One region of the Pelagerythrobacter sp. Soil_C_18 genome, then DNA from elsewhere that is predicted to be linked to it. Evidence: riboswitches for the same ligand, from Rfam matches in the RefSeq annotation. Region 1 holds a riboswitch; each other region holds the start of a gene.
The links. Region 1 has a riboswitch for cobalamin ahead of AC3A5N_RS15485 (TonB-dependent receptor plug domain-containing protein). Riboswitches for the same ligand answer to the same signal wherever they lie in the genome.
Positions count from the first base shown of each region.

Region 2: linked by a shared signal. The riboswitch ahead of metE (5-methyltetrahydropteroyltriglutamate--homocysteine S-methyltransferase) and the one ahead of AC3A5N_RS15485 (TonB-dependent receptor plug domain-containing protein) in region 1 are both predicted to bind cobalamin.
Region 3: linked by a shared signal. The riboswitch ahead of AC3A5N_RS03910 (ABC transporter substrate-binding protein) and the one ahead of AC3A5N_RS15485 (TonB-dependent receptor plug domain-containing protein) in region 1 are both predicted to bind cobalamin.

Region 1 is NZ_JBDGIU010000008.1:69,478-77,034, forward strand. Features, by position in the region: gene mdh (malate dehydrogenase) at 1-692, opposite strand, end outside; gene AC3A5N_RS15470 (putative bifunctional diguanylate cyclase/phosphodiesterase) at 972-2,894, opposite strand; gene AC3A5N_RS15475 (hypothetical protein) at 3,017-3,355, opposite strand; gene AC3A5N_RS15480 (cell wall hydrolase) at 3,501-4,556, opposite strand; cobalamin riboswitch at 4,810-5,038, shown strand; gene AC3A5N_RS15485 (TonB-dependent receptor plug domain-containing protein) at 5,128-7,071, shown strand; gene AC3A5N_RS15490 (M3 family metallopeptidase) at 7,140-7,557, opposite strand, start outside.
Region 2 is NZ_JBDGIU010000001.1:153,287-160,843, forward strand. Features, by position in the region: gene AC3A5N_RS00680 (PepSY-associated TM helix domain-containing protein) at 1-894, shown strand, start outside; gene AC3A5N_RS00685 (acyl-CoA thioesterase) at 882-1,667, opposite strand; gene metE (5-methyltetrahydropteroyltriglutamate--homocysteine S-methyltransferase) at 1,672-3,984, opposite strand; cobalamin riboswitch at 4,092-4,296, opposite strand; gene AC3A5N_RS00695 (hypothetical protein) at 4,941-5,210, opposite strand; gene AC3A5N_RS00700 (AraC family transcriptional regulator) at 5,385-6,188, opposite strand; gene AC3A5N_RS00705 (alpha/beta hydrolase) at 6,366-7,337, shown strand; gene AC3A5N_RS00710 (histone deacetylase family protein) at 7,334-7,557, shown strand, end outside.
Region 3 is NZ_JBDGIU010000001.1:829,421-836,977, reverse strand. Features, by position in the region: gene AC3A5N_RS03920 (ABC transporter ATP-binding protein) at 1-729, opposite strand, end outside; gene AC3A5N_RS03915 (FecCD family ABC transporter permease) at 726-1,709, opposite strand; gene AC3A5N_RS03910 (ABC transporter substrate-binding protein) at 1,706-2,578, opposite strand; cobalamin riboswitch at 2,751-2,964, opposite strand; gene AC3A5N_RS03905 (sigma-70 family RNA polymerase sigma factor) at 3,000-3,719, opposite strand; gene AC3A5N_RS03900 (flagellar biosynthesis protein FlhA) at 3,716-5,791, opposite strand; gene AC3A5N_RS03895 (transglycosylase SLT domain-containing protein) at 5,818-6,672, opposite strand; gene AC3A5N_RS03890 (flagellar protein FlgN) at 6,734-7,102, opposite strand; gene AC3A5N_RS03885 (flagellar biosynthesis anti-sigma factor FlgM) at 7,099-7,389, opposite strand; gene AC3A5N_RS03880 (flagella basal body P-ring formation protein FlgA) at 7,492-7,557, opposite strand, start outside.

The DNA.
Region 1 (7,557 bases):
GCCGAGCCGTTGCCGAGCAGCTGGACGATCTCGCCGCCGCCGCTGCGGGTGCGCTGGACGATCGCGTCCATCTTCTCCTGCGTCGACCAGCCCATCTTGATCAGGTCGGGCACGGGGATGCCGGCGACGGTCGAGTACTCGAGCACCGGCACCATGGTGTCGCCGTGGCCGCCGAGCACGAAGGCGGTGACGTCTTCCATCGAGACGTCGAACTCTTCGGCGAGGAAGTGGCGGAAGCGCGCGCTATCGAGCACGCCGGCCATGCCCACGACCTTGTTGTGCGGCAGGCCGGAGAACTCGCGCAGCGCCCAGACCATCGCGTCGAGCGGGTTGGTGATGCAGATCACGAAAGCGTCGGGGCAGTTGGCCTTGATGCCTTCGCCGACCGCCTTCATCACCTTGAGGTTGATGCCGAGCAGGTCGTCGCGGCTCATGCCGGGCTTGCGCGGCACGCCGGCGGTCACGATCACCACGTCGGCGCCGGCGATGTCCTTGTAGTCGCTCGTGCCCTTGAGGTTCGCGTCGAAGCCTTCGACCGGACCCGCCTGGCTGAGGTCGAGCGCCTTGCCCGCGGGCATGCCCTCGGCGATGTCGAACAGGACGACGTCGCCCATCTCTTTCATCGCTGCGAGGTGGGCGAGAGTGCCGCCGATCATACCGGCGCCGACGAGGGCGATCTTCTTGCGAGCCATGGCTGAGCGTGTGTCCTTCCAATGCGCGGGACGTCATGCCTGGCCGTAGTACGCGCAGCCCCGTGTCCCGCGAGGAAGCCGCGCCGGTTGAACGGCAAGCGACCTAGGCCCCGTGATTGTCGATTGCAACCGTGAAAGATCCCGCACACAGAACTATCTTTGCGATTGGTTCGCATTTGCGATAAGGGATTGAAATAGACCGATAGCCCGGCGTTCGCCAGCCATCGTACACCAATCGATCGTTGCGGTTCCGGTTCCCGGCTGCTCCTGCACCGAGCGTCAGGAGGCGGTCCTGCGCAACAGCTCCTCGTCGCGCTCCTGCGCCAGCAGCATCGCCGCCAGATAGTCCGGCACCGCGCGGCTGAAGTAGTAGCCCTGGCCGAGCGTGCAGCCCGCCTCGCGCACGGCGGTGACCTGCTCGATCGTCTCCAGCCCCTCGGCGACGATCTCCATGTCGAGTTGCGCGCCCATTTCGGCGACCGCACGGATGATCGCCTCGGTCCGCCGCGACACGTCGGGGCCGGACACGAAGCTGCGGTCGACCTTGATCTTCCGGAACGGATACTTGTTGACGTAGGCGAGTGAGGAATAGCCGGTGCCGAAGTCGTCGAGCGCGAAGCGCACCCCTCGCTCAGACAGCTCCCTGATGAACTCGTCGGTCGCCTCGCTGTCGTCGAGGAACAGGCTCTCGGTCACTTCCAGCTCGAGCCGGGCGGGGTCGAGCCCGGCCTCGCGCAGCGCGTTGATGATTCCGAGCGCCGCGCCCGGCGCCTTGATCTGCAGCGGCGAGAGATTGACCGCGAGCGTCACGTCCGCCGGCCACTGCGCCGCGGCGCGGGCGGCCTGCGCGGTGATCCAGTTGCCGAGCGTGACGATCACGCCGGTCTCTTCGGCCACGGGAATGAACTCGTCGGGCCGCATCTCGCCCTTCTTCGGGTGGAACCAGCGCACCAGCGCCTCGAACGTGCGGATGCGCCCGGTCGAAAGGTCGACGATCGGCTGGAAGAAGATCGACAGCTCATTCTTCTGGATCGCGCCGCGCAGTTCCGCCTCCACCTCGCGGCGGCGCGCGAGATCGCGGCTCATCGCGGCGTCGAAGAAGCAGGTCTGGCGCCGGCCGTTGACCTTGGCGTGGTAGAGCGCGAGGTCGGCCGCCTGCATCACGCTGTCGGCGTCGGCCCCGTCCTCTGGCAGCATCGCGACGCCGAGCGAGGCGCCGATTTCGAGCCGCTCCCCGTCGATCCGCACCGGGCGCATGATCTCGGCATGGACCTCGCTTGCCAGCCGCATGCAGTCGGACCGGCTTTCGACTTCGCAGAAGACGATGAACTCGTCTCCGCCGAAGCGGGCCACGATGGAGCCGGCGGGCGTGATCTCCTGCAGCCGCTTCGCCACGGTCTGCAGCAGGCGGTCGCCGACCGGATGGCCGAGCAGGTCGTTCACTTCCTTGAACCGGTCGAGGTCGATCCAGATCATGCCCATCATCTGCCCGTCGGGCAGGTCCATCAGCGTTTCGACCATCGAATGGTTGAGCCCCGCGCGGTTGGCGAGGCCGGTCACCGCGTCGGTCCGGGCGAGCTGTTGCATCTTCTCCGCCAGGCGGGCGCTGGTCTCGGCCGCGGCGATATTGTCGCGCAGCACCTTGAACACACTCATCGTGATCGCGGCCATGGCCGGGATCATCAGCAGGATGGTGATCGCGAACACGATGAACGACAGCGTGCCCAGGTAGAGGCACGCCGCGACCATCGGCAGGCAGACGAGCACGAGCTGCCCGATCGCGATCACCGGGCGCCCGGCATTGCGGGCGCAGATGGCGACGCCGTACCCGATGGCGTTGACCGCGATCAGCACTTCGGCTTCCGGATGCACGCGCAGAATCAGCGCGGCGGCGGCGGCGGTGCCCAGCAGGAGGGAGTAGGTGAACGCGCCGACTTCGTAGACGATCTCCAGCTCGGACGTGCTCGTCTCGCTCTCGGGCGAATGGCTGAAGGCGAGTATCACGCGCGCCAGCGCGACGATGCACAGCGCCACGGTGAGCACGTACATGATCGCGGAATCGCTGACGTAGGCGACGACGAGTGACGAGACGATGCCGCTCGCCGCACCGGCAGCAAGGCTGCTTGGCTGGGTGTAGAGCGTGCGGACCAGCGTGCGGCGCACGCGTTCCGACAACGCGTCGCCCCTCTCGAAATAGGACAAGGCGCTGAAGGCCTTCCCCCCGGGATCGCTGCTCGCCATGTGCGCGGGCTTAGCCGGAAGTGGTCACTGTATAGTTAACGCGCGGCTTACCGCCTGGTGTGCAAGCCGCCGCCGGCACCGGCTCAGCCGTCCGATGCCGGGCACAGGACCGGCGCGGTGCCGTCGCGAGCCATGTTCTCGAGCGACCGCGCGATCCGCGCGTCGAGCGCGCGGCAGACGCCCAGCCACCAGTCGTAGCTTTCGCGGTCGCCGGCGAAGAAGGCGCGCTCCGCCTGGCTGCGCGCCTCGCGCGCGGCGCCGAGGCCGTGGCGCGCGAAGTGCCGCAGCGCCGCGTGCAGCATGTGGTCGTTACCGTCGGACGTGCTGTTGTCGTTCGCAGCGGGGGCGGCTCTGCGGCGCTGAAGAATCCGCGCGAGCGGCGAATTCGCGGCAGAGCGCGATGCTGCGAAATGGAATGTCATGCGAAGGGGGCCTTCCATCAGGCTCCCGCCGGGGGGCGGTGCCGGTTGCGACTTGCGATGGAACTAGGGCGCCAGCCCCTAAGCGACCGTTTGGCGCTAAGGTTTCCGGGGTCTTAAGATTTGGCCTGCCGAGCCGGCGAGCCGGTCAGTTCGGCTGTGCGATCCACCGCCCACTATTGGCGTATTCGGGCCGGATCGTGCCGCCGGAAGGCAGGTTGCCCGCGGTGAACGCCGCGTCGCCGCCGCGCGCCTCGACCGGGGGCGCATAGTCGGGAGCCGGCGCACGAGCGGTGGTTCCGGGGCTCGCCGCCGCCGCGCTGGTCCGCGCTTGCTCATAGGCGCGGGCGAGCGCCACCGGATCGGCCGCTGCGGCAGGTTCCGGCGCGGACGAGCGCGGATGGGGCGCGGCCGCCGGCTCGGCGCCGCGATAGCTGGCGGTGAACGCCGCGGGCCGCCCCGCCGCGCCGCGCCAGCGGTAGAAGCGGTGCGCGCCGATCGTGCCGACGGTGTCGAGGCTCGGGGCCCAGTACGGGTTGATCCAGATCGTGTGGTAATGGGTCGCCAGGCCGACCGGCTGGTAGACTTCGCCCGCCAGCGCCTGCTGCGCGACCGTCAGCGCCCGCTCCCACGCCGCCTTCATCGGCTTGCGCACGAGCGAACCGTCGCAGGTGAAGGTGAACTGGCAGCCGGTCTTGCGCTCCGATCCCTGGAACACCACGCCGCACACGCTGTTCGGATAGCTCGGGTGGGCCACGCGGTTGAGCACGACTTGCGCTACTGCGCGCTGCCCGCCGATCGCTTCGCTCGCCGCCTCGTAATAAACCGCGCTCGCCAGGCAGTGCAGGGCGCGTGCCTTGTCGATGCCGGTGCCGGTCAGCCGGAATGCCGCGGCGGCAGGCCCCGCGACCCGCGCGGCGGCCAGTTCGGCGGCGACGCCGTCACCGGTGCCCGTCGGGTCGTAGAGCGTGGCTGCGTTCTCGGGCAGGGCATAGTCGACGCGCGGCGCGTCCTCGAGGAAGTAGAAGGCGGAACCGGGAAAGTTCTGCCCCGCGCGCTCGTAGGCGAGCGGCTGGACCGCCTCCGCCTGGGTCAGCGCGGCGGCCGGTTCGCCGAACGCAGTCCAGTCGCCGGGCGCCGCCATCGCCGGCACGCCGATCGCCGCGGCCAGCGCCAGGATCCGCCGTCCGCTGAGGCGCCGCATGAGGCGCGCCCACGGCGTCGCCGGCTTGCGGCGCGTGCGGAATCTCGCAGCGGAAGCGGGGGCAGGGGTCACGGCTGTCCTTGATTCGAGAGGCAATGCGGGCGCGCGGCCAGCGCGTATCAGCAGCGAAGGCGCGCTTCGACCGCCCCGTCGCGGGCGTCCCTTGGCGGTACAGATCGCAAGCGCCGGTTAATCGGGATGCTGAATATTTGCTTCTCGCGATGCGTCTTGCCGCTTTGGGAGAGCCCCGCTAGTGCGCGCCCACGTCATGGGTTGTCCGCCTGCCCTTTCGCAAGGGAGGGCGGACCGAAGAGGGAAGGGGGTATGGAGCAAGTCTCCAGGGGCCCCCGCTGCCCCCGCAACTGTGACCGGGGAGCGCCCGCTCCCACGCGCCACTGGCATCGTCCCTCGGACGGCCGGGAAGGCGGAGCGGGCCGCTATGATCCGGGAGCCAGGAGACCTGCCGATGACGGTCGTTCGCGCTGCCGGGCGGGGTGTACCGGAAGCAAGCGGGGAGGGCGTGTGCCCTCGCTCCGTCATGAGCGGCATTTCGTTCGTGACAGGAGGATACATGCGTAATTACTTGATTATCGGTGCAAGTCTCGTGGCGCTCACCGCGCCGCTTCAGGCGCAGGAGAGCGGCGAGGAAGCGACGTCCGAACCTCGGACGCCCAAGATCTCGGCCGATCCCTTCGCCGACTTCCGGCCGGAAGAGACGGAGATCACCGTCACCGCCACCGGCACGCGGATCGAGATCGAGGATACCGGCCAGGCCGTCACCGTGATCGGCGAGGAGGAGATCCGGAGCATCCAGGGCGCCGACCTGACGCGGGTGCTCGAGCGCGTGCCCGGCCTCGTCGTCAGCCGCGACGGCGGCGTCGGCGCGGTCACCAACGTCGGCCTGCGCGGTGCGGAGGGCGAGCAGCTTCTCGTCCTGATCGACGGCGTGCGGGTGGCCGACCCGGCCTCGCCCGGCGGCGCGTTCGACTTCGGCAACCTGCTCACCAGCAACCTCGCCAAGATCGAGGTGCTGCGCGGATCGAACAGCACGATCTGGGGCTCGGACGCGATCGGCGGCGTGATCGTCGCCTCGACCCGCGCCGAAAGCGGGCTTCAGGCGAGCGCCGAATACGGTTCGCGCGACACCGCCACGGGCGCGGTCTCGGGCGGGCTCGGAGGCGACCTCGGCTTCATCGGCGCCTCGGCCAGCTACTACACCACCGACGGCTTCTCGCAGGCCGCGAACGGCACCGAGGCCGACGGGTTCGAGCAGTGGACCGCCAGCGGGCAGGGCCGGCTCTATCTCTCGCCCAGCTTCGAGATCTTCGCACGCGGCCGCTGGGCCGAAGGCGACCTCGACCTCGATGGCTACCTGCCGGACTTCTCCGGCATTGGCGATACCGCAGATACGCAGCACACCCGCCAGTATTCGGCCTCCGCGGGCGCTATCTACGACACCGGGCCGCTGTTCGTCAGCGCCGCTTACTCCTTCGCCGACACCGAGCGGGTGAACCGCAATCCAGCCTCGGACGAACCGACCTTCTCCAGCGACGGCCATTCGGACCGGGCCGAAGTTCGCGGCGAGTGGCGCCCGATCGGTCCGCTGCTGGTCAACTTCGGCGCCGAGAACGAGTGGGAGGCCTTCAGCACCTCCGCCGAGGAGCGCCGGACCACGCGCATTTTCGGCGCCTATACCCAGCTCGGCATCGAGATGGGCCCGCTCGCGGCGCATGCCGGCGTGCGGCTGGACGACCACGCGCGCTTCGGCAGCGAGACGAGCTTCGGCGGCGACATCAGCTACGCCCTGACCCGCGACCTGCGCCTGCGCGCCAGCGTGGGCGAGGGCTTCAAGGCGCCGACGCTCTACCAGCTCTATTCCGACTACGGGAACGAGGCGCTCCAGCCCGAACGCAGCACCAGCTACGACATCGGCCTGGTCCACGGCGACCGCTCGCTGACGAAGTCCCGCTTCTACGGCGCGCTCACCGCTTTCCGTCGCGACGCGCGCGACCAGATCGAGTTCGTGAGCTGCTTCGAAGGCACTGACCCGTTCTGCGTAGAGCGGCCGTTCGGCTACTACGACAACACCGACCGCGTCCGCGCGGAAGGCATCGAGGTCGAGCTCGGCGCGCGCCCGTCCGACCGGGTGACCACCCGCGCGGTCTACGCCTACGTCGACACCGAGAACCGCACGGCGGGGTCGGCGAACCAGGGCAACGTCCTCGCCCGGCGCCCGCACCATGCGCTGACCCTGTCCGCCGACTGGCGCACTCCGCTCCACGACTTCACGATCGGCGGCGACGTGCGGATGGTCAGCGACTCGTTCGAGAACGCGACCAACACCACCCCGCTCGACGGCTACGCGCTCGCCTCGGTGCGCGCCTCGCTGCCCTTCGGCGAGCGGTTCGAGCTGTTCGGCCGGGTCGAGAACCTGTTCGACACCGACTACCAGACCGCCGCCGGCTACGGCACGCCCGGCCGCAGCGCCTACATCGGCGCCCGCGCGCGGTTCTGACCATGAAAAAGCGCCCGGCCTCGCGGGAGGCCGGGCGCTGAATTCTGCTCCGTAGAGAAAACGGCCGATCAGTCGGCGTTGTCACCCGTCGTTTCGGGCGGCAGCGGGCCGTCGGACGTGCCCGGTTCCGCCGTCGGATCGTTGCCGACGAGGCCGCGCGCTTCGAGCATCGGAGTCACGTCCGGCTGGCGGCCGGCGAAGTTCTCGAACATCTCGAAGTAGTTCATCGTCCCGCCGCGGCTGAGCACGGTCTTGCGGTAGTGGTCGCCGTTCGCCCGCGTCAGGCCGCCGTTCTCGAGGAACCACTTGCGGCTGTCGCGGTCGAGCATCTCGGTCCACAGGTACGAATAGTACCCGGCGCTGTAGCCCGCGGGGCTCGAGAAGATGTGGTTGAAGTAGCTCGAGCGGTAGCGCGGCGGCACCAGGTCGACTTCCAGCCCCAGCTCCTCCAGTGACCGGCGCTCGAACGCGTCGACTTCCTCGGGC
Region 2 (7,557 bases), on a different contig from region 1:
GGGTTCCTCCACGCGCATCCGAGAACGGGCGTGATCCAGGGAGAAGGCCCGTGGGTCGGTGCGCAGCGCGTGCTGCGCAACATGCACCGGCACCTCAATCTGCCGGTGATGTACGGCGTGCCGATCGTCTCGTCGCTTGCATTCCTCCTGCTGGTCAGCCTCGTCACGTCGTTCGTGGTCTACAAGAAGTGGTGGCGCGGCTTTGCCAAGCCGCTGCGGCGCCGCGATGCGCGGACCTGGTGGGGCGACTTCCACCGGCTTGCGGGGGTCTGGTCGCTTTGGTTTGTCGCGCTGATCTCGCTTACCAGCCTATGGTATTTCGCTGAAAGCCTCGGCCTCGATGCACCGGGACCGCCGCGCGTGGAGCGCGAGGCCCTGCCGGCGGTGTCAGTGGGCACCAGCGACCTTTCCGCATCGTTCGCGGCGGCACGCGCGGCCTATCCCGATCTGCAAGTGCAACGGGTGATCCTGCCGAGTCACGATGAACCGCTGCTCCAACTGCACGGTGATCACGAAGCTGTCCTCGTCCGGCCGCGCGCCAATGCCGTCTGGGTCGACACGCGCACCGGCGAGGTCCTGCTGACCACCGACGGGCGAGACATGAACCTGCACCAGCGGATCGGCGAGATGGCCGATCCGCTGCATTTCGGCACTTTCGGCGGCTACTGGACGAAAGTGCCGTGGTTCCTGTTCGGACTAGCGATGACGGCGCTCTCGCTCTCGGGCGCGGCGATCTATTCGCTGCGGATCGCGCGCGAGCGAGAGCAGGCGGTCCGCATCGGGCGCAGCTTTTCCGGTCTGTGGCGTGGGATGGGCCGCTGGCGCTGGATCAGCGTGGCCCTGATCGCCACCGCCTTCCTGCTCCTGCCGTCTTTGGCCACTCAGGCGAGCTGAATCGCTTTCGGCCTCCCGTGCTCGTCGACAGCGACAAGGGTAAAGCGCGCAGTCGCGGCATGTCTTCGAGCCCCGCTCAAAAGAGCCTCGGACCACAGTTCGACGGTCACATGGACAGAGCTGCGGCCGGTCTTCGTCACCTCCGCCACCAGTTCGACCATATCACCTTCACCGATCGGCGCGGTGAAGTCGATCCGCTCGGAGGACGCCATGACCAGCACCGCCCGTGCGCGGCGCGTTGCGGCGATGAAGGCGGCCTTCCCCATCATCCGCAGCGCGTCCCCGCCATAGAGCGTGCCGTAGTGATTGGTCTGGCCCGGGAAGACCATCTCGGCGAGCCGCAGCACGCCCTCCGGCTTTGCGGCTTGGTCAAGGACCAATGGCGGCAGCGGCAGCAGGGTGGCGGGACCCTTCCGCGCCACCAACGTGAAGCGCCCTCGCGTGCACAGGCGCCGCTCCCCCGACACCGGCACTTCCGCGACCAGTTCCACCTCCACCTCGAGGGAGCTCGTGCCGACCTGCACCACGCGTCCGGTGACCTCGATCATTTCGCCTGCGAACGCGGGCGCGGCGAAGTCGATCTTCTCCGACGAGGCGGTGACGAAAGGCGCACGGCCGTGCCGCGACGCCGCCAGGAACGCGACTTTGTCCATGTGCGCGAGGGCGACGCCGCCGAACAAGGTGCCGTGGTGATTGGCGTCGCCCGGGAATACCATGTCGATGAGCTGGACTGCCGGCCCTACCCTCCCGCTTGGGTCTTGAATCGTCATCATTACATCAAGCTCCCACTTGCGCCTGCGAACGCAGCTTCCGCGCCGCCCCAACCATCGCCGCGATCGCCGGCTTCACCTCTTTCCAGGCCCGCGTCTTGAGACCGCAGTCCGGATTGACCCACAGCTGCGCGGAACGAAGGTGGGTCTGCGCCAGGCGCATGAGAGCGACCATCTCGTCCTCGTCCGGCACGCGAGCCGAGTGGATGTCGTAGACCCCCGGCCCGATCGCGCCGGGATAGCGATACTGCGCGAAGGCCTCGAGCAGCTCCATCTGCGAGCGTGCCGTCTCGATCGAGATGACGTCGGCGTCCATCGCCCCGATCGCGGGCAGAATGTCGTTGAACTCCGAGTAGCACATGTGCGTGTGGATCTGGGTCGCGTTCCCCACGCCCGCTGCGGCGAGGCGGAAGCAATCGACTGCCCAATCCAGGTAGTGCTGCCACTCGCGTCTGCGCAGCGGCAGCCCTTCGCGCAGGGCTGCCTCGTCGATCTGGACCGCCTTGCATCCCGCCGCTTCGAGATCGAGGACCTCGTCGCGAATGGCGAGCGCAATCTGACGGCAGGTTTCCTCGCGCGGCTGGTCGTCCCGGACGAAGCTCCAGTTGAGGATCGTCACCGGACCCGTGAGCATGCCCTTGACCGGTTTGTCAGTCAGATCCTGCGCATAGCGCCACCAGTCGACCGTCATCGGCGCGGGCCGCGATACGTCGCCGTAGAGGATCGGCGGACGCACGCAGCGCGATCCGTAGCTCTGCACCCAGCCGCTGACGGTGAAGGCGAACCCCGCGAGCTTCTCGCCGAAGTACTGCACCATGTCGTTGCGCTCGAATTCGCCGTGGACGAGCAGATCGAGCCCCACGTCCTCCTGCCAGCGGATCGCCCGCTCGGTCTCGGCCCGCAGGAACGCCCCGTAGGCCGCCTCATCCATCGCGCCGCGCTTGTACTCCGCGCGCGCTTTGCGAACCTCGGGCGTTTGCGGGAACGAACCAATGGTGGTGGTTGGTAAGGCGGGCAACGCGAGCACATCAGCCTGCACACGGGCGCGCTCCGTATAGCTCGCGCCACGCTCGCGCATCGCAGGTGTGAGCGCAGCGACGTGCGCGCCTACCGCGGGATCATGGATCCGCGTCGACAGACGTCGCGCCGCGACCGCTTTTTCGGCCACCGCAAGGTCCTCGGCCACTGCCTCGCGGCCGCTATTCAGCGCACGCTTGAGCAGATCGAGCTGCTCGATCTTCTGCACCGCAAACGCGAGCCATTGCCGCACTTCTTCGTCCAGTCTCGTCTCAAGCGCGAGATCGACCGGCACGTGGAGCAACGAACATGAAGGCGCGAGCACGAGATCACGTTCCGTCGCAAGTGGCGCGAGCCGGTCAATCAGGCCCGCGATATCCGTCCGCCACACGTTGCGCCCGTCGACGACGCCCAGCGACAGAAGGCGGTCCTCCGGCACCGCCTCGACCACTGCGCCCAGTTGATCGGGCGCGCGGACGAGATCGACATGGAGCCCGGCGACCGGAAGCGATGCCGCCAGCCCGAGATTATCCCCCAGGCCGCCGAAATAGGTCGTCAGCATCAGCTTCGGGCCGGCGCCGGCCAGCTTGGCATAGGCGCGGGTGAAGGCGCGCCGCTGACGTTGGGACAGATCGGTGACCAGGATCGGCTCGTCGACCTGCACCCATGCGGCGCCCGCCTGCGCGAGCAAGCCGAGGAGGGTGGCGTAGTGCCCGAGGACATCGTCGAGGAAATCGAACGGATCGACGCCGCGGCCCTTGGCGAGGCTGAGCCAGGTGATGGGACCGAGCAGCACCGGACGAGTCTCGAATCCTTGTGCCCGGGCCTCGCGGTATTCCTCGAGCGGCTTGAAGTGGCAGAGCCGAAGTGCGCAGCCCGGTTCGATCTCGGGCACGATGAAGTGGTAGTTGGTGTCGAACCACTTGGTCATTTCGCCGGCGGTGACGCTCGCGGGTGCCTTGCCGCAGCAATCGCCGGTGCCCGCCGCGCCCCTCGCCATCGCGAAATAGGTTTCGAGGCCGGCAGGCCCTCTCCTCTCGCCATCGTAGCGCGCCGGAATAGCCCCGAGCATGATGCTGGTGTCGAGCACGTGATCGTAGAGCGAGAAGTCGTTGGAGGGCAGCCAGTCTGCGCCAAGCCCGCCCTGGCGGGCCCAGTTGGCACGGCGCAGGCCGGAGGCGGCCTCTTCGAGTTCCGTCTGGGTCATCGTCCCGGCCCAGAACTTCTCGAGCGCGAACTTGAGTTCGCGGCGGGGACCGATACGCGGAAATCCAAGTGTAGCAACGGTGACGGTCATCTTCATAGAACCCCGATGAGGACGGGGGAACCGATCGGGCACGCACGCCGGACGCGCCGCGGGAAGTCCGGCCGCGCGCCATGCAAGCGACCAGACCGGGCACCCCGCCGGTGGACGTTATCGCGTCGGAGGCAGGTCTCCTGGCTCGCGGGTCACCGCAGACAGTCAGGCCTTCCCGGCGGAAGTCCGCCAGTGGCACATCTCGACTGTCTGCTCGCCGCTTACAGTTGCGGGGGCAGCGCCGGCATCGCACCGGCTTCCCGTCTTAGCTCCGGGACGGCAATGGCCGCCGCGGAGAACCTCGACACGCGCCTACTCGGAGGTCTGCTCCGCGAAGTCAAGAGGCATATAAAGATATCTTTATATCCAGATTGCTCGTGCAAGGCCGCCGAGCCAGCCGCTCCGCTGCGGGCGTGGCGCCGGTTTCTCGTCAGCCCGAGCCTATCCGCTTCGTCCGATTCATATCTCGCCCCGTCGCGCCACCGGGAGCCTTTGTGCGATCCGTCCGTCCACGCGTCACCAGGGGACGTTGCAAACTAAGGACGGTCAATGAAGATCATGTCAAACTCGCTGCTTACCAAAGCTTCGCTCGCGCTGGCGCTCGCTGTGGGCGGAACCGCGCTCCAGGCCCAGGACACTGACACGCCTCCGCCGCCCGCTCCGGAAGAGCCTGTGCCGGCGGAACCCGCACCGGAACCTGCGCCTGTTCCGACGGATCCAACTGCTGAACCCACGAGTGAGCCGGTCGACGCGGATGGCGATGGAATCGACGATGTGACGGGCGAACCGGTCCCGCAAGACAGCGACGCATCACCGGACCCCCAATAGCCTGAGGGGCGGCCGGGGCTGCTCGGTCGAATCTCACGCAAGGGCGGCGGCAGATCCGCCGCCCTTGTGCCATCAGCCTCATTGCATTGCGCCGGAGCCAAGCAACGCGGAACGTTCACCAGTTTGGATTGTCCTCAGCTCGCCGAACCTGGGGGCTGCGGCGGCACCTGCGGCTCACGCAGATGGGGATACTGCGTCAGGAATCGCTCCTGGGCCTGAGGCGAACCGACGACATAGATTTCGCCCGCGCCGCAGGCCTGCTGCAAGGCACGCTTGCGGTCCTCGTCGATGGCCGCGCTCGCCGGGCCTGCCCAGCTCATATCCTCGCCGATGCGCGCGAGCGTCTGTCCGCTGACCGGGTCGCGCAGGATGACATAGGCGGAAGGGTCAACGTCGAGCCCCATCTCCGCGTGGGACCATGCAAGCTTATCCGCGGGCTTGCCATAATACAAGCACCCGAGCCCACCTACACCTCCGGCGTAGGTGTGCTGCCACCCTCGGCACAGGCCCGTACGCGTGCGTGTCGAAGCATTATCGGCGCTGCCAACAGCCTCGTTGGGTCATGGCTAACCTTCGCTTCAACCCCGGATCGCTCCGCTCTCTTGGCCCTGATGGTCATCCAGAGGCGGACGCAGATACTGGCTCGGCGCCGCCCCAAATGCGCGTCGGAACATCGAAGCGAATCCACTCGTGCTCTCATAGCCCACTTCGAAGGCGACCTGCGTGATCGGCCTACCAGCGGCTAGCAGGGAGAGCGCCTCCATCAGCCGCACCTGCTGACGCCATACCGCGAGACCCATCCCGGTCTCGTGCTTGAAACTACGCGTCAGCGTGCGGCGCCCCATACCAGCAATCTTCGCCCAGTCGTCGAGGTCACGCGGATCGGATGGATTGGCGAGGATAGCATTGCACACCCGCAGCAACCGGTGATCCGAGGGCATCACGACCTGATATGGCGCATTGGGCATCCGTGCGATCTCGGCGAGCAGCAGGGCGATGATCGCGCCCTCGCGGCCTTGGAGATCGTACAGCGGCGGGAAGTCCACAGCTTCGAGGATCAGCGCCCGCAGCAGGTTCGAGACCTCGAATACGCGGCAAGCGGCGCGGGCGTGTTCGCCGCCAAGGCGCAAGTAGAGGGTGCGCAGCGAGACGGGCCCGCGGCAGGCTACCTCGTGCTCCATTCCAGCCGGCAGCCACACAGCGCGCTGAGGGGGTATGACGAAGCTCACATCGCGCGTCCGGACCGCCATCACACCCGAGGAGGCATAGAGGATCTGGACGTGATCGTGTCTGTGCATGGCGTCGACGAACCCGGCCGGATATTCGTCGCGCAGGGCGATCACCGGACGGTCGTTCAACAGCACTTCGTCACTGCGTCGCATGGCCCATTCCTGACAGACTGCGCCCGATTGCACCAGTATGGCCAGGTTCGCGGCGCCGCAACGGCCGACAGGCCGATGGCCTGTCTCCAGCGCTCATTGGCCCGAAATCATCGGCTCCATTCGCGGTCGACCGGCTATGTCTATCGAGCAAGCTTCGGACAAAGAAGGAAAAGACACGTGCCCACCGCCCCCGAGGCCAAGACCGACGATCCGATCGATCCGGATATCCGCCGTTTCGTCGACGCGATCAACGCGGCCTATGCGAGCCATCTGGGACGAGCGAACGAGGGTATGGCTGCGCGCCGCGAAGTTGCCGAGCTGGTGCGAGAGAAGTGGCGCAGCGGCGGGCCGATAATGGCGGAGAGCCGAGAGCTGGACATGGGCGGCCTGCGCTTGCGCCTCCACCGGCCGAGCCTGGCCGAAGCGCTGCCTGTCATGCTCTACGTCCACGGGGGTGGCTGGACTCTGTTTAGCATCGACACCCATGACCGGCTGATGCGCGAATATGCCGCGCGCGCCGGCATCGCGGTGATCGGCATCGACTACAGCCTCGCGCCCGAAAGCAAGTTCCCCACGGCGCTGGAGGAAGTCGCCGATGCGCTTGACTGGATCGCCGAGCGGCCCAGCGAGCTCGGGATAGACGCCGATCGCATATTCGTGGGCGGCGACTCTGCGGGCGCGAACCTTTCCGTCGCGGCCTGTCTTCTGCGGCGCGAACGCGGCCGGCCGCGGCTGGCGGGCATGGTTCTCAATTACGGCGCGTTTGCCGCCGAGGCGACCGACAGCTATCGCCGGTTCGACGGGCCGCTTTTTTCCCTCGAGGCCGCCGAAATGGACCAGTTCTGGGAGAACTACGTCCGCAGTCCGGATGACCTCGTCAACCCGCTCGCCGCGCCGTTGCACGGCGATCTGCACGGACTGCCACCAGCATTTCTGGCGATCGCCGAGTGCGACATCCTCGCAGATTGCAATCGGGCGTTGGCGCGGAAGCTGGTGGCCGCAGCCGTTCCGGTAGAGGCGGTCACCTACGAACGCGCCACCCATAGCTTTCTCGAGGCCATGTCGATCGCGCCGCTTGCATCCGCGGCACTCGACGATCAGGCAGCTTGGATAGCGAGAATAGTGGATCAGGTAGAGCACGGAACATGAGGTTCTTCTTCGACCATCGGCAGACCGAACACGCACCCGAGCGGGAACTGCATAACGGCGACTGGCTGACCTATTCGGAAAGCCCGCAGCGCATCCTCTCCATCCTCGACCGATTGGCCGAATACGAACCGGTCAGCGATCATGGCATCGCGCCGATCCTGGCGGTCCACGACGAAACCTATGTCGCGTTCCTGCGCTCGGCTCACGCCGACTGGCTCGC
Region 3 (7,557 bases), on a different contig from region 1:
CGCGACTTCGGCCTCGATGCCGAACACCGCGGCGAGCCGCTCCGCCGTCATCGTTTCGCCGACGCTGCCGTCGGCGACAATCCGGCCTTCGTTCATCCAGATCAGCCGGTCCGCATAGCGCGCGGCCAGTGTGAGGTCGTGTACCACCGTGAGCACGGCGCGTCCCTCGTGCGCGGCATCGGCGAAGAGCTGCGCGACCTCGTGCTGGTAGCGTGGGTCGAGCGCGGCGACCGGCTCGTCCGCGATCAGCAGCGGGGTTTCCGCCGCGAGTGCGCGCGCGAGGTGAGCCCGCGCCAGTTCGCCGCCCGAGAGCGTGTCGGCGGCGCGGCTCTCGAACCCGGCGAGGCGGCAGGCTGCGATCGCGCGCGCGACCGCCGCCGCATCTTCCGCCGAGAGCTGGCCGGGCGCCGCGCCATAGGCGAAGCGGCCGAGCGCGATCACGTCGCGCACCGGCATGGGCCAGGCGAGCGGGCGGGTCTGCGGCAGGTAGGCCGCCTTGCGCGCGCGAGCCATCGGCGAAAGACCGCGGACGCCGGCGCCGTCGATCAGCGCCTCGCCGGCGTCGGGTGCGAGTAGGCCGAGCGCGAGCCGCAACAGGGTCGACTTGCCCGAGCCGTTGGGGCCGATCAGCATGGTCAGCTCGCCCGGCTGGAGCCGGAAACTGGCACCCTCGACCAGCGGCCGTCCCTCGGCGCGATAGGTGAGTCCGCAGGCTTCGAGCACGCTCATCGCACGAGCCTCCCGTGGGCGGCGATCCAGACGAAGATCGGCGCTCCGATCAACGCAGCGACAACGCCCAATCGCAGCTCGGAGTCGGTCGGCAGGAGCCGCACGCCGATATCGGCGAGGACCAGGACCAGTGCGCCGAGCAGGGCCGAGGGCACCAGCAGGCGCGCCGGGTCGTAGCCGACGAAGGGCCGGACCAGATGCGGCGCGACGATGCCGACGAAGCCGATCGCCCCCGCGAGCGAGACCGCCGCGCCGGTGGCCAGTCCCGCGCCGAGGATCACCGCGAGCCGCTGTCGCCTGAGATCGAGCCCGACCCCCTCGGCCGCCTCTTCGCCCAGCGCCAGCGCGGCGAGGCCCCGGCGGGTGGCGAGCAGGATCGCGGCCCCGATCGCAAGGAACGGCGCGGCATAGGCGAGATCGGCGAAGCTGCGATTGGCGACTGTGCCGAGCGTCCAGTTGATCATGTCGGCCAGCGTGAAGGGATTGGGCGCGAGGTTCATCAGCAGTGCCATCAGCGCGGCGGAGAAGCTCGACAGACCGATCCCGACGAGGATCAGCGTCACTGCCGAGCGGGTCCGCAGCGCCGCAAGAGCGACCACCAGTGTCGCCGCCAGCGCCCCGGCGATTGCGGCCAGCGGCAGGATCAGCGGTCCGGCCCCGGCGAGGCCGAAGAACAGCACGAACGTCGCGAACAGCGCTGCGGTGGCCGAGACACCGAGGATGCCCGGTTCGGCGAGTGGGTTGCGCAGCAGGCCCTGCAAGGCCGCGCCGCTCATCCCCAGTGCCGCGCCGACCACAGCGGCGGCGAGCGCGCGGGGCATGCGGATTTGCCAGACCACGAGCGTATCCCCGGCGCTCCCTTGCAGGCCGATGGCGCTGAGCACCCGCGCGGGCGATAGCGGCACCGAGCCGAGCAGCAGAGCGAGCAGGATCGCGCCGATCAGCGCAACAGCGAGAAGAGCGTTCGCGCGGGCGGTCATGGCATTTCTCCGCGGGCGGCGTGCGACAGAGCCTCGATCGCGTCGATCAGAAACCAGCCGCCGCAGCTCGTCCAGGCGCCTTCGAGCGGCACGACGGGCCGGTTCTCGAGCTGCGCCCGGGCGACCGGATGGCGCGCGGCGCTCCAGCTGTCGGCCTGGCTCTCGACGCCTTCGTAGAAGGCCGCGGCGACCACGTCGGGGTGCTCGTAGGCGAGCCGCTCGAGCGGCAGCGTGTTCCAGCCGGGCCGGTCCTGGAAATTGGCGAGGCCCGCGGTGCGCAGGATCTCGTGGACCAGCGTTCCCTCCCCTGAGGTCATGCCCCCCGGCGTCATGTAGAGCGCGGTGCGAGCTTTCTCAGGGGGCTCGGGTAAGGCGGCGAGGCGGCGGTCCATGTCGGCGGCCACCCGCTGCGCTTCGGCTTCCGCGCCGAGCGCGCTGCCAACGCGCAGGACTTCGCCGCGCACTTCGGCGATCGTCTGCGGGAAACCGATCTGGACCACCGGCACGCCCAGTTCCTCGAGGAACGGCACTACGTCGGCGCCTCCGCCGAAGGAGCGGACGACGAGATCGGGCTGGAGCGCGAGAATATCGGCGGTGCGCGGCCGCACCGTCGGCAGCCCCTCCGCCTCGGCGCGCATGTAGGAGAAGCGGTCCCCGGCGTAGGGCGAAAGCGCGACGATCGCGTCGCGGTCGGCGAAGCGGAGCACGTACTGATCGGCGCAATAGTCGAGGCTGACGATGCGCTGCGGCTCGCCGCCGCCGGCATCGGGTTCGTGCGCCGGGGCGCATGCGGTCAGGAGGAGCGCAAACGCTATCGCGCCGGCCGCCAGTCGGCCGCCTCGTCTCGTGCATTCCGCTGCGTTGCGCATGGCGGATTTCCCGAATCGCTCAAGCTCGCGGGGGAGGGCTCGGAACCCCGCTTCGCTCTGGACAGTCGTGGCCCGCCAGGGCTGCTCGCCCCGGCGCCGGAGACCCGGCCGATTGCTGTCGCTTCTGCGGGAAAACGCGTTTCCCGTCCGACTGAGCTGACCCGGCTCCCCGGACGAACGACGCGACGGCAGGTTTCCTGACTTGCGGATCGTCGCCCCTGAGCCGCCTTCCCGACAATCGCTTCCGTTGCGGAAGCGATTTCCAGTGACGTGATGGCTCGGGGCTCCCCACTTACAGTTGCGGGCACAGCGCCGGCGTCTCACCGGCTTCCCTCTTAGCCGCGCGTGCGTGAAGCGCGTGCGGCACCGTCTGACGCCGCAGATGCGGCGCGGAGCCACGGCTTGTCAATGCCTGCTGGGATCAATCGTCCGCCATCGCCTTGCGCATCTGCGCGAGGGCGGCGGCCTTGAGCTGGTGGACGCGCGGCACGCTGACGCCGAGCACATCGGCAATCTCGGACAGGTTGAGCTCCTCGACGAAGTAGAGCTGAATCACGAGCTGGTGCCGCTCGCCGAGGGAGGCGATTGCCGCAATCAGGTTCTCGCGGTCCTCCTGCTGCAGTACCTGCCGCTCCGCATCCGGCTCGCTCGAGGCGAAAGCGGTATTCGTTTCCGAATAGCATTCGTCGAGGGAGTTGAGCCGGGTCTCCGCAAGATCGCTTTCGAACTGGACGAAGTCGGCTACGGTCATGTCGAACGCCTCTGCAAGTTCGGCTGAAGAGGGCTCGCGCCCCAGCGCAGTGTGGAGCTTCGCCTTCTTGTCCTCGATCATCCGCCGCTTGGCGCGCGCGCCTCGTGGATCGGGCGAGGCGCTGCGCAGCAGATCGACCATCGCGCCGCGCACGCGCAGCTTGGCATAGGCGGCAAAGCCGTCCTCACTTGGCGAATCGTGCTTCTGCGCGCATTCGGTCAGCGCGACGAGGCCAGCCTGCATCAGGTCCTCGACGTCGACGGTCGGGCCGCCGCTACCCGACAGGTGCCAGGCCAGCTTGCGCACCATCGGCAGGAACCGGGTCACCCGGTCGCCGACATTGCCGCGATAGGCCTCCGCCACCGCGAACTCGGAATGGTCGTACCTCATGCGGCCAAGGGCTCCCTGTCCATGTCCGGCGCCGGCTGGGGAGTCTGCGCCTGCTCGTCGCCGCCGACGACTGCGATGACGTCGATCGGCTGTGCGACGGGCAGTTCGTTGATCGAAAGGACCGCGCAGCCGGGCGCGCGCAGGCGCAGCAGGCCGGCTAGCGGGCGGCGGGCGCGCGGCTGGACGATCAGCGCGGGCTTGCTGGCGCCCGGCGGACGGGCGGTCAGGATCGTGGCGATGCGTTCGCCGATCGAGCGGGCGAGATCGGGCTCGATCACGACGGTGCCACTTGCCGGATCCTGCAACCCGCCGACGACCATCTCCTCCAGCTCGGCAGCGAGAGTGATGACCGGCAGGCGCTCGTCGGGCGCGCACAGGCTGCCGACCAGCATCGGGCCGAGATCGGCACGCAGCATATCGATCAGGCGGTCGTGATCGGTCGTCTGCTGCGCCGCCTGCGACAGGCTGCCGAGGATCGGCAGCGGATGCGCGAGCGAAATGCCGTCGGCGAGCAGCGCGCGCAGTAGGCGCGTGACGGCGGCGAGCGAGAGCGGCTGCGGCGTGATTGTCTCGACCATCTGCGCGTTGCGCTCGCGCACCATGTCGAGCAACTCGCGCACCTGATCGGGGCCGAGCAGGTCCTGCGGCCGCGCGGAGAGCAACTGGTTGACGTGCGTGGCGATGACGCTTTCGGCGTCGACCACGAGATAACCCTCGGCCACGGCGAGATCGCGCGTTGCAGCGTCTATCCACACGGCCGGGCAGCCGAAGCTCGGGTCCCGGGTCGCCTCGCCCGGCAGCAGTGCGAGCTGGCCGGCCTCGCCGGTGTCGATCGCCAGCATCCGATCGGGGCGGAGCTGGCCCGCGCCGAGCGGCGCGCCGCCCAGCGTCACGCGGTAGCGGTCGGGCGGCAGGTCGAAGCTGTCCTTGATACGAAACTGCGGGACGATGAAGCCGAACGATTGGCACAGTTGCCGCCGCAGGCCGGTGAGCCGCGCGACGAGCGGTGCGCCGCGCCTGTCATCGGCGAGATGAACCAGCCCGAAGCCGAGCTCGATCGTCACCAGCGCCTGTTCGGAGATGTCCTCGATCGCGATCCGCCTCGCGTCGGGCGCGGGTTCCGCTTCTTCGACGGGCACGAAGGCCTTGCGCCGCCTGAGCGCGCGCCAGAGCGCGAAGGCGCCGGCGGCGAGTGGCAGGAAGACCGACTGCGGCATGGCCGGGATCATGCCCATGGCCGCGAGGATGCAGCCGACCGGCAGCCAGATGCCCGGCTCGGCAAGCTGGCCGCCGATCTGTCCGGTCAGGTCACGGCTGTCCGAAACGCGGGTCACGATCACCGCCGCGGCGATCGACAGCAGCAGGGCGGGGATCGAGGCGACGAGTGCGTCGCCGACGGCCAGCGTCACGTAGAGCTCGCCCGCCTCGCTCGCCGACAGGCCGTGCGTGGCCATGCCGAGCACGAAGCCGGCGACGATGTTGACCAGCAGGATCAGCAGCGCCGCGATCGCGTCGCCCTTCACGAACTTGCTGGCGCCGTCCATCGAGCCGTAGAAGTCCGCCTCTGTCGCGATCTCGCGGCGGCGGGCCTTGGCTTCCTCCGGCGTCATAAGCCCGGCGGCGAGATCGGAGTCGATAGCCATCTGCTTGCCGGGGAGGGCGTCGAGCGTGAAGCGCGCCGAGACTTCCGACACGCGCCCCGCGCCCTTGGTCACGACGACCAGGTTGATGATCATCAGGATCATGAAGACGAACAGGCCGACGGCGAAGCTGCCACCGATCAGGAAGGCGCCGAACGCCTCGATCACCTTGCCCGCCGCGGCCTCGCCCTCGTGCCCGTTCATCAGCACGACGCGGGTCGAGGCGACGTTTAGCGCCAGGCGCAGCAGCGTCGCGAACAGCAGGACGGAAGGGAAGGACGAGAAGTCGAGCGGCTTTTCCGCATTCATCGCCGCCATCAGCACCGCGACCGACAGCGCGATGTTGAGCACGAAGAACAAGTCGAGCATCGCCGGCGGGATCGGCACGACCATCAGCACGATGATCGTCAGGATGCCGACCGGCAGCGCCATCGACGGCGCGAGGAAGGAGCGCCAGGTCACAGCCCGAAGGCCCTGAACTTGCCGTAGGCTTCACCCACGTGCTGCGCGGCGCGGCTACCGAGGCCGTCGGTGCCGCCGAAGGTCGTCTGCAGAGTCTCCGCCATCGAGGGCCGCGGCGCAGACCGGGCGGGCTCGGAGGCGAAGGTGCTGCGCGCCTGTGTGAAGGCGGCGGCGGGCGTCGTGGGCAGATAGCCGGCGCCCGATGCCGGCGCGATGGCGCCGCCCCGCTTGGCGCCTTCGATTTTGCCGCGCACCAGGTCCATGACTTCGCCGACCGAACGCGCGCGCCCGCCCTGATAGAAGATCGCGGGGTTGGCCTGCGCAGGCTTGGGGAACAGTGCGGCGGCGGACATGAGCGGGTTGTCCTGCAGTGCGCCGAGGAAGCTCTTGGCGCCGCCCGCGCCGAGGAAATGCGCGAGGTAGAGCTCGGCATGGTCCGGCTCACGGCCCAGAAAGCCGGAGAGTTCGCCCGCGTTGTCGCGCGCGAGCTCGGCCGCCATCAGGGAGGAGACTTCGGGATCGAAGCGCAGCGCCATGATCTGCGCGCGCATTCCGGCGTCGCCGACTTTTGCGCGGCCGCCTTCCTGAACGATCGCAGCCTCCGCCCAGCCGAGCCCGTGGGTCTTGCCGTGGCGGTCTAGCGTCTCGAGCCAGGTCGAGGAGATGAACTGGTAGAGCCCCGATGCGCTCGATGTGCGCGCCCGGGCATTGCTGTCGAGATTCGACTCGATCTTCGCCTGCGCCAGCAGGTAGTCGAAATCGGCGCCGGTCGCGGCCGATGCGCGAGCGATCGATGCCTGCACGCCGTCGGGCGGCGCTGCGCTGCGCTGGACTGGTGTGACCCCTGACAAGGTAATCCCCGGCTTGGTTGTACTCGCCAGGGTTTAAGCAAGAGGTGTGCCAATAGCGGCGTCAGGCGTAGTAAGGCATCTCCCGCGCCACCGAGGGGCGGCCCGCACCGTAGAGGCTGATGCGGCCGGTGAGCGAGCCCAGGCGGGCATCGACGTTGGCGGCGATCAGGTTGCGGATCTTGCGGTTAATCTCGTTCAGTCGCGCGACGGCGTCGAGCAGACCGCGGCATTCCTCGTCCAGCGGGGCACCATTTGGCGTACCGTGGGTCTCGCGCTCGATCGTTTCGCACAGCTCCAGCTTGCCGTCGGAGCAGGTGAGGATGGAATCGAGGTCGAGGGCGGCAAGCGCCTGCCGCTCGCTTTCGAGAAGGGCAAGCATTTGCCGGAGTGCATCGTGCAGAGTGGGGCGAAGGGGGCTGTCGGTGGTCATCGCTCGTTCCTCAGCATGAAGCCCGCGGCGATCATCGCGTCGGCGGTCTTGCGCGGATCGAGCCGGTAGCGGCCCTGCTCGATCGCCTGGCGAAGTTCGGTCACGCGCTCGCGGTCGACGGGCGCTTCGGTGCCGGCAAGGCCGACGCCGGTTAGGGCGACCCCGGCGGCCTGATCGGCGTCCGTGCCGGCCGGCCGCGCGCGCTCGCCGTGCGAAACGGGCGCAGTGCCCTTCGCCCGCAGGCTGCGCAGGATGCCGTTCGGCCCGTGCATGTCGATCCGGTCCATCGGTTCGCTCCGTTCGTGTACCGGAACCTAGGACGGCGGGGGATGGGGGAGTTTAAGGCGCCCGGCGAGAATTTGCCGTTCGGGCGGTCCGCTCTGACGTTTCTAGGGCAGTTCGACGCCGACCCGGCCGGGCTGGATCACCCGCGCGCGGATCGTATTGCGCTTGTC